DNA from 2 places in the Rhizobium sp. NPDC090279 genome. Region 2 is predicted to be linked to the other one. Evidence: riboswitches for the same ligand, from Rfam matches in the RefSeq annotation. Region 2 holds a riboswitch; the other holds the start of a gene.
What was found. A riboswitch is a leader RNA that binds a small molecule or an ion and turns the genes downstream of it on or off. The one in region 2 is predicted to bind cobalamin.
Positions count from the first base shown of each region.

Region 1: linked by a shared signal. The riboswitch ahead of fdhA (formaldehyde dehydrogenase, glutathione-independent) and the one ahead of metE (5-methyltetrahydropteroyltriglutamate--homocysteine S-methyltransferase) in region 2 are both predicted to bind cobalamin.

Region 1 covers NZ_JBIVYI010000006.1:493,353-498,071, forward strand. The annotation lists gene ACIQWP_RS18045 (hypothetical protein) at 1-407, opposite strand, end outside; gene fdhA (formaldehyde dehydrogenase, glutathione-independent) at 888-2,078, opposite strand; cobalamin riboswitch at 2,304-2,504, opposite strand; gene ACIQWP_RS18055 (aspartate aminotransferase family protein) at 2,693-4,027, opposite strand; gene ACIQWP_RS18060 (cupin domain-containing protein) at 4,171-4,719, shown strand.
Region 2 covers NZ_JBIVYI010000001.1:254,198-258,916, forward strand. The annotation lists gene ACIQWP_RS01175 (LysR family transcriptional regulator) at 1-162, shown strand, start outside; gene metE (5-methyltetrahydropteroyltriglutamate--homocysteine S-methyltransferase) at 226-2,592, opposite strand; cobalamin riboswitch at 2,685-2,900, opposite strand; gene ACIQWP_RS01185 (class I SAM-dependent methyltransferase) at 2,955-3,734, opposite strand; gene ACIQWP_RS01190 (ABC transporter ATP-binding protein) at 3,739-4,503, opposite strand; gene ACIQWP_RS01195 (FecCD family ABC transporter permease) at 4,500-4,719, opposite strand, start outside.

The DNA.
Region 1 (4,719 bases), on a different contig from region 2:
TTGGTCTTCGAGGCGGGTGCCTTGCCTCCGGTCTTTGCTGCATTCAGAAGCGCAACGCGACGCTGGCGGTTCTGCTCAAGAGCCTGCCGGAAGCCGGTATCATGCTCCGCGTGATGGGCGAGATCATCGAGAAACTCTGCCACATCCTTGACGGTGTCAACAACGACATAGTTCAATCCACGACCAGCGTTGACGGAGTCGCGACCGACCGTCACGCCGAAGCCGCCGGGCACACGCTGGAACCAAGTGGAGCGCCACTTCCTGAAGCCGGCCGCGTCACGCTCGTACTCCTCCAGATATGCCTTCTGTTCTGCTACTCGAGCACGAAATGTATCAATAACATTCCGCGCGCCAGCCTTCGGCTTATCAGCCTTCTTTGAAGTCCATTTCTCAAGAAAGTTTGCCATTGGTCCGATCTCTTCAGGTTAGCGTTCCTTGCCAAGCCGCCATTGACTAGGAAGCAATGACGGAGCTCCTCCACAGGGATGCCCGCATATATGTAAAGGATAGATGTATAATGGCAACATAATCCGTTATTATTATCGATAATTGGCCATTACAGCGGCGTCATTGCCGCTCGTGGAGCTCAAAAGGCGTGAATTTCGCTACTTCCCCCTTCATAATCGACCGCCTCTCACCAAGATCTGGAATATCGACAGGCCAGTGCTGCGGTGCATACTTGCCTGAAGTACTCCATGGCAGTGCAAAAGATTGCAGACGTATTCATGGGCTACCTGATGTCAACGCCGGCTTTTGTTGCCGTTTTGTTGTCCGGCAAACTCATAACCGTTCGCCGATACGACATCGGGAGCGGAGATATCAACCTCCACTCCCGACCTATCTTCGTCTTGAGATCGCCGCATGATCCCGTGAGTTTTTCTTCTTCTCTATGCCGCCTTCAGCAACTCGCCATGCGGATCAAGCACGAATTTCGTTGCAGCGCCCTGATCGAAGCTTTCATATCCTTGTGCCGCATCTTCGAGCGAGATGATCTTGGCGTTGACGATATCGGCAATGGGCAGCCTGTCATGCAGGATCGCCTGCATGAGCTGCCGATTGTACTTGAGCACCGGCGTCTGACCCGTATGGAAGGATTGCGCCTTCGCCCAGCCGAGGCCGAAACGTAACGACAGACTGCCCTGCTTGGCTGCATTATCCGCGGCGCCAGGATCTTCCGTCACATATAGTCCGGGAATGCCGATCGAACCGGCCGCGCGGGTGATCTCCATCATCTGATTGAGCACGATTGCCGGCTGCTCGCCGCCCGAATGCCCTCGGGCTTCGAAGCCAACAGCATCGATCGCGCTATCGACTTCATTCGTGCCGACGACCTCGGCGATCATGTCGCCGAGACGATCGCTCTTGGAGAGATCTATGGGCTCGAAACCGACCTTGGCGGCATGCGCAAGGCGATCCTTGTTGAAATCGCCGATCATGACGACGGCGGCACCGAGAATACGAGCGGAAGCTGCAGCCGCCATGCCGACGGGGCCGGCACCTGCGACATAGACGGTCGAACCCACGCCGACGCCTGCGCGAACGGCGCCATGAAAGCCGGTTGGCAGAATGTCCGAGAGCATGGTGAGATCGCGGATCTTCGCCATGGCCTTGTCGCGGTCGGGGAATTTCAGCAGGTTGAAATCCGCGTAGGGTATCATGACGTAGCGCGCCTGGCCGCCGATCCAGCCGCCCATGTCGACATAGCCGTAAGCGCCGCCGGCGCGCGACGGGTTCACCGTCAGGCAAACGCCGGTGTCTTGCGACTTGCAGCAACGGCAGCGGCCGCAAGCGACATTGAACGGAACCGAGACGATGTCGCCGACATCAAGCATCTCGACGTCGATGCCCTTCTCGATGACCTGTCCGGTGATCTCGTGCCCAAGCACGAGGCCCGGCATCGCTGTCGTGCGGCCGCGCACCATGTGCTGATCGGAGCCGCAGATATTCGTGGAGATCACCTTCAGGATCACGCCATGCTCGATGCGGCGGCCATCCGGCGCCTCCAGTTTCGGATCGTCGATATCGCGAACCTCGACCTTGCCGGGTCGCATATAGACGACGCCTCTGTTCCCAGTCATGCCATCTCCTCCTTGGTTGAACGCTTGATCATGACAGCCCGAGATTTCGGGCCTCTTCGGATCGGCCCGCTCCTCAACGGGCAGAACAGCAGCAAAATCGGTCACGTCAGCCGCAGCTTCAGCGGCATTCCGACCGGCGCATGCGTGACTGAACATGGAGCTGCGAGATTGGAACGGGGTGATCTCAAGACACCCGCATTCGTCTCTCGATCGCCCACCGCGATCAGTCGAGCCTGCCGTCAAGGCTGGTTTCCGGGCTTCAGACCTGTCCGTTCGGACATCCCGACACCTTCCCGGCCCATTTGCCAGTGGCATCAATCGAGACATTCGGTCCGCTACCGTTGCGGGGGCAGCACCGGCCTAAGACCGGTTTCCCAATTATCCATCAGGGCATTTCCCGATGGCACCTTGAACGTATCCAGAAGATCACGGCAAGCGACGTGGCGCGCCTAAGAAAACGACATCGGCATCTTGCTGGACGACATCGGTTTTTTTCACTTCATATGGCAAACCGCTGCCAGCGATCATATGGCGGCACAGCATGGCAGCAACCGCAGCGCTTCACGAATCGTGACTTGGCCGGCGCCATTAGCGCCGGCCAGGCTCAGAGATTATCAGGCAGCCCGCTTCAGTGCATCGCCGAGCATGGAGACGAGCGTTTCGATCTCGGCGCGCTCGATGATGAGCGGCGGTGACAGCGCGATGATATCGCCCGTGACACGGATCAGCAGCCCCTTCTGGAAACAATCGACGAAGACGTCGTAGGCGCGGGTGCCGGGAGCGCCGTCGCGCGGCGCGAGTTCGATGGCGCCGACGAGGCCGAGATTGCGGATATCGACCACATGCGGCAGGCCTTTCAGCGAATGCAGCGCCTTCTGCCAGTCTTCCGCCAGCTCGCTCGCGCGGCTGAGAAGGCCTTCCTCCTCATAGATTTCCATGGTTGCGAGACCGGCGGCGCAGGCGACCGGATGACCTGAATAGGTATAGCCGTGGAAGAGCTCGATCTGGTTTTCCGGACCGTTCATCAGGCCATCATAGACCTTGCGGCTGGAGAAGACCGCACCCATCGGTATGGTGCCGTTGGTGATGCCTTTTGCTGTCGTCACGAGGTCGGGAACGACACCGAAATACTCGGTCGCAAATGGCGTCCCCAGTCGGCCGAAGCCGGTGATCACCTCGTCGAAGATCAACAGGATGCCGTATTTGTCGGCGATCGCCCGCAGCCGTTCGAGATAGCCTTTCGGCGGCAGGATGACGCCGGCCGAACCGGACATCGGCTCGACGATGACGGCAGCGATCGTTTCAGCGCCATGCAGCGCCACCAGCCGCTCCAGATCTTCGGCAAGCTCGATACCGTGAGCCGGCAGCCCCTTGCTGAAGGCGTTGCGCTCGACATCGAGCGTGTGGCGCATGTGATCGGCGGGGATCTGCGGGAACATGCGGCGGTTGTTGACAAGGCCGCCGACGGAAATGCCGCCGAAGCCGACGCCGTGATAGCCCTTTTCCCGGCCGATGATGCGGGTGCGGGTGCCCTGCCCGATGGCCCGCTGATAGGCGATGGCGATCTTCAGTGCGGTGTCCACGGATTCGGAGCCTGAACCGGTGAAAAACACACGGTCGAGCCCGGCCTCAGGCCCGCCCGGCGCGTGCGCGGCAAGCTTTGCGGCAAAATCGAAGGCGATCGGATGGCCCATCTGGAACGTCGGGGCGAAATCCATCGTCGCCAGCTGCCGCTCGACCGCCTGCGCGATCTTCTTGCGGCCATGGCCGGCATTGACGCACCACAGGCCAGCCGTGCCGTCGAGCACCTTGTTGCCGTCGACATCGGTGTAATACATGCCATCCGCGGCCGCGAGCAGCCTCGGTGCGGCCTTGAACTGCCGGTTTGCCGTGAACGGCATCCAGAAATTGTCGAGAACTGGGGTGTTGGGATGGGTGATCTTGTCCATTATCGCCTCCATTACGCTGCCATTGACATCAGCGATTTTCCTGTTCCGAACAAGTCCTTTTCTTGACATATTTAAGCCATTGATTTTGTTTGATCGAAATGGGATGTTTTCGATATTCCGAACACCTGAAAACCGAGACCACAATGTCCGTCGATATTGGCAATCGCCTGCGTCATCTCCGCCTGGCACGCAACCTTTCCCAACGCGAACTCGCCAAGCGCGCCGGCGTGACCAATTCGACGATCTCGCTCATCGAATCGAATTCGGCCAATCCGTCCGTCGGCGCGCTGAAACGCATTCTCGACGGTATCCCGATCGGGCTTGCCGAATTCTTTGCCTTCGAACCGGAGACGTCGAAGAAGGCCTTCTATGCGGCCGAGGAATTGGTCGAGATCGGCAAAGGCCCGATTTCCTATCGCCAGATCGGCGAAAACCTCTTTGGCCGCAGCCTGCAGATCCTGAAAGAGTGCTATCAGCCCGGCGCCGATACCGGCAAGGTACCGCTGGTGCATGAGGGAGAGGAAGGCGGCATCGTCCTGTCCGGCCGCCTGGAGGTGACGGTTGATGACGAGCGGCGCATTCTCGGCCCCGGCGATGCCTACTACTTCGAGAGCCGCCGTCCGCACCGCTTCCGCTGCGTCGGCCCAGTGCCTTGCGAGATCATCAGCGCCTGCACACCGCCGAGCTTCTAG
Region 2 (4,719 bases):
ATCGAACGCGGCGAACTCGTTCGCCTTCTGCCCGAGTGGACCTCGCCTGAAATCTTTCTGCACGCAGTCTATCAGACGCGGCGCTTCATTCCCTTGAAGCTGCAGGTCTTCCTCGATGCGCTGAAGGCCTGGAAATCCCCTCTTTGGATACCGCTTCGCTAACGCCAAACGGAAAGGGGGAAGCCGGCCCCTCGAGCCGGCTTCGAGATATCAACAGGCGGCGATCTAGGCGACCGCAGCCTGGCCTTCGGCCTTTGTATGCAGCTGCCGCAGGCTGCGGGCAGCCTCCACCATGTTGATAAGCGCCGGCTTCACTTCCTCCCACTTGCGGGTCTTCAGTCCGCAATCGGGATTGACCCACAACTGCTCGTCCTGAAGGCGCTTGCGCGCCAGCGACAGGAGATCAGTCATCTCCCTGACCTCGGGAATGCGCGGCGAATGGATGTCGTAGACGCCGGGGCCGATCTCGTTCGGATATTTGAAGTTCCGGAAGGCATCGAGCAGCTCCATCTTCGATCTCGATGTCTCGATGGAGATGACATCGGCATCCATCGCGGCGATGGCGACGATGATATCGTTGAACTCCGAGTAGCACATATGCGTATGGACCTGGGTTTCGTCCGCAACACCGCTGGAGCAAAGGCGGAAGCATTCGACCGCCCACTCCAGATAGGCCTTTCGGTCCTTGTGACGCAGCGGCAGACCCTCGCGAAGAGCCGCTTCATCGATCTGGATCATTTTCGCACCTGCCTTCTCCAGATCGACGACCTCGTCGCGGATCGCCAAGGCAATCTGCCGGCACGTTTCGCCGCGCGGGAGATCGTCGCGAACGAAGGACCAGTTGAGGATCGTGACCGGCCCCGTCAGCATGCCCTTTACCGGCTTTTGCGTCAGCGACTGGGAATAATCCCACCAGCGAACGGTCATCGGATTCGGCCTGAAAACATCACCGAAGATGATCGGCGGACGAACGTAGCGCGAGCCGTAGCTCTGCACCCAGGCGTGCTGGGTGAAGGCGAAGCCGGAAAGCTGCTCGCCGAAATACTGCACCATGTCGTTACGCTCGAATTCGCCGTGCACAAGCACGTCGAGGCCGATTTCCTCCTGCCAGCGGATGGTCGCCTCCGTTTCCTTGCGCAGGAAGGCCTCGTAATCGACATAGCTCAGCGTGCCCTTGGCATGGGCCGAGCGGGCCTTGCGGACCTCCGGCGTCTGCGGGAAGGAGCCGATCGTCGTCGTGGGGAAGAGCGGCAGCCGGATGGCACCGGCCTGAAGCGCACGACGCTCCGCAAAGGCGCTGTTACGCCGTTTCATGCCGGCATCGATGCCCGCGATGCGGCCCTGCACCAGCGGATCGGTGACCTTCGGAGAAGCGGCGCGGGCGGCGATAGCCTTCGATGCTGCCTCGACCTCGGCCGATACAGCAGCTTTTCCTTCGGCAAGGCCACGACCCAGCACCGAAAGCTCGGAAAGCTTCTGGGTAGCGAATGCCAGCCAGCTCGTCAGATCGGCATCGAGAGCCGTCTCAAGCTCGAGATCGATCGGAACATGCAGCAGCGAGCACGACGGCGCCACTTCGACGCCCTCGATACCGCGGGCAGTGACGATCGGCTGCAGTCGGTTGATGATCGAGGCAAGATCCGCCCTCCAGATATTGCGCCCATCAATGACGCCAAGCGACAGGACCTGCCCCTTGCGGACGGCTTTCGAAACATCGTCGAGCTGCTCCGGAGCCCGGACCAGATCGACATGCAGACCGGCGACCGGCAGGTCGGCAACGGCGGCAAGATTGCCCGAAAGACCGCCGAAATAGGTCGCTAGCATGATCTTCAGGCCCGGCACGGCCTTCGTCAGCACCTTATAGGCAACGGAGAAGGCATGACGCTCGCCCTCGGTCAAATCGAGGACGGCGATCGGCTCATCGATCTCAACCCAATCGGCGCCGGCAGCGGCGAGACGACGCAGCAATTCCGCGTAAACAGGAAGGAGTTTCGCCAGCAGGTCCAGCGGCTTGAAGGTTGCCGGGCGAGCCTTGGCGAGCTTTAGGAAGGTGACGGGACCGAGGATGATCGGACGCGTGTGGATGCCGAGCGCCTTTGCCTCCAGGAAATGGTCGACCGGCTTCTGCGACGTCAGGCTGAATTCCTGATCCTCGGAGACTTCCGGCACCATGTAGTGATAGTTCGTGTCGAACCACTTGGTCATCTCAAGCGCCGGGACGCCGTGGCCTTGATGCACATGGCCGCAATCGGCGTGGCCGTCGCCCTGGCTGCCGCGCGCCATGGCGAAATAGGCCGACAGCGAGACATCCCCGCCCTTCCAGCCGTAGACGGACGGAACCGCGCCGACCATCACGGCCGTATCGAGCACGTGATCATAGAAGGAGAAGTCGTTGGAAGGGATGCGCGTGATCCCCTTGTCGCGCTGGAGCGACCAGTTTTCGGCCCGGAGCCTCCTGGCCGTTTCGATGAGCTCGTTTTCAGGGATTTTTCCGGACCAAAAGCCTTCGAGCGCGAACTTGAGTTCGCGGTGGCGGCCGATCCTTGGAAAGCCGAGCGATGCAACTGGAATGCTGTTCTGTGACACTGTCATACCCCATTGGTTTGTGGGGGCATGGGTAAAGCGGACGCGTGCGAAAACGGTCCTTCAAGACCGTCGCAGCAACCACCGGGACACCCCGCCCGTGGACGTTATTTTGTCCTGGCAGGTCTCCTGGCTTGCGGGTCGGCGCCTCTGTCCGTCTTCCCAAGGCTCATCGCCTCAGTGACATTATGGACAGTGGCTCGCCGCTTACAGTTGCGGGGGCAGCTCCGGCATAGCCGACATGTCGGCGCACCGTATTCCCTCTTAGCCCTGAGACGGTCAAACCATCCCAGAGAACCATGACGGGTGAATTCTCACCAATGGCGCGGCAAAGTCAATAGATATAAACAAATCTTTATATGTTTATTTGATTAGGTCAATAAGCGCGAGCAGACGAGGATGAAGCGGCGATAGACGAAGGTCCGCAGCTTGTTTCTCAAATTCGCATTCTTCCGCTGCGCTTTCGCGATGGGCGCATGCGATTGCAACTGAATGTCGGCAAAGCCGGCAGCCTTTAGAAGCGGGGCCAGCGCATCCGCGCGCAATCCGGCGCCGAAAGGCAGCGCTTCCATGATGCGCGCGTGGCGGCTGCTGAGAGCTCCGTCATAGTTCTTGTCTGCGCCAATCAAACGGTCGATCAGCGCGATCAACCGTGTCGCGATCTGGCCGCCCGGCTTCGGCTTTGCCCAATCGCCATCGAAGATCACCAGGCGCCCGCCGGGCTTCAGCAGCCGAAACCATTCCTTGAGAGTTTCCTCCGGCCGCGTCAGCGTCCAGACCAGATGACGGCAGACGATGGCATCATAGGTCTCATCCGGCTCCATCGTCTGTTCGGCATCGGCGAACAAGAACCGGAGGCGCGGCTTGCCCGCGTGCTTCCTACGTGCGACGGCAAGCATCGCCTCGGAGAAATCCAGTGCAGTCACCTCATGGCCGAGATCGTGGATCAGGCGCGTTACCTCCCCTGTTCCGCAGGCAAGTTCCAGCACGCGCTTCGGCCGAGGGCCAAGCGCGGCGCGGATCGGCTCCTGCCAGGCGTCAGCCTCCGGCCCGGGCGCAATTTTATGGCCGAATGCGAGATCAAAGGTCTCGGAGCGCTTCGACCAATAATCCCGGATCTCTTCCTTGAGATCGAAATTGGCGCCATCCATGGGTTCAGCCCGCCATGTATTGAATATTGCAGCGGCCATGGACCGAGGACTTCTGCACATGCGCACGCACGCCGAAAACCCGCTCGATCAATTCCTGCGTCAATACCTCTTCCGGCGGCCCGGCCGCGACAACCTCGCCCTTCTGCAACACGGCAAGGCTGTCGCAGAACATCGCTGCCAGATTGAGATCGTGCAGCGCGACGATCGAGGTCACATCGAGCTTGGAGACCAGGCCGAGAATATCGAGCTGATGCTGGATATCGAGATGGTTCGTCGGCTCATCGAGCAGCAGTTCGCTCGGGGTCTGGGCAAGAGCTCTCGCGATATGGACGCGCTGCCGCTCGCCACCGGAAAGGGTCTGCCACAGCTGCCCGGCACGACCCTGCATGCCGACGCGCGCAAGCGCATCCGAAACCGCCGTATCGTCGTGAGCGCTCCAGGCTGACAGCGGACCGCGATGCGGCGTGCGGCCGAGACGCACGACATCCATCACGGTCACCTGGGTATCGGTCGTCGCCTGCTGTTCGACAAGCGCGATGCGGCGAGCGATATCGCCACGCGAGATGGAGGTGATATCGCTGCCGCCAAGCCGGATGACGCCGCTTCTGACCTTCCTCAACCGGCAGATCAGCCGCAGCAGGCTGGATTTCCCGGAACCGTTCGGCCCGAGAAGGCCAAGGACCTTGCCCTTTTCCACCGCCAGGCTGACACCGTTGACGATCAGAGTATTGCCGGCCGCGAAGGTCACCGTATCCACAGCGATGCTCATGCCGTCCTCCGGGCGCGATAGAGAATGATGGCAAAGGCCGGAGCCCCGAAAAGGGCAGTAACCACACCGATCGGCAGAATCTGCTGGGGGATGATGACCCGCGAAACGATATCGGCGCCGACCATGAAGATGGCGCCGGCCAGGGCCGCAGCCGGCAGCAGCCGATCATGGCTCGGCCCCACCGCGAAACGGGCGGCGTGCGGGATGACCAATCCG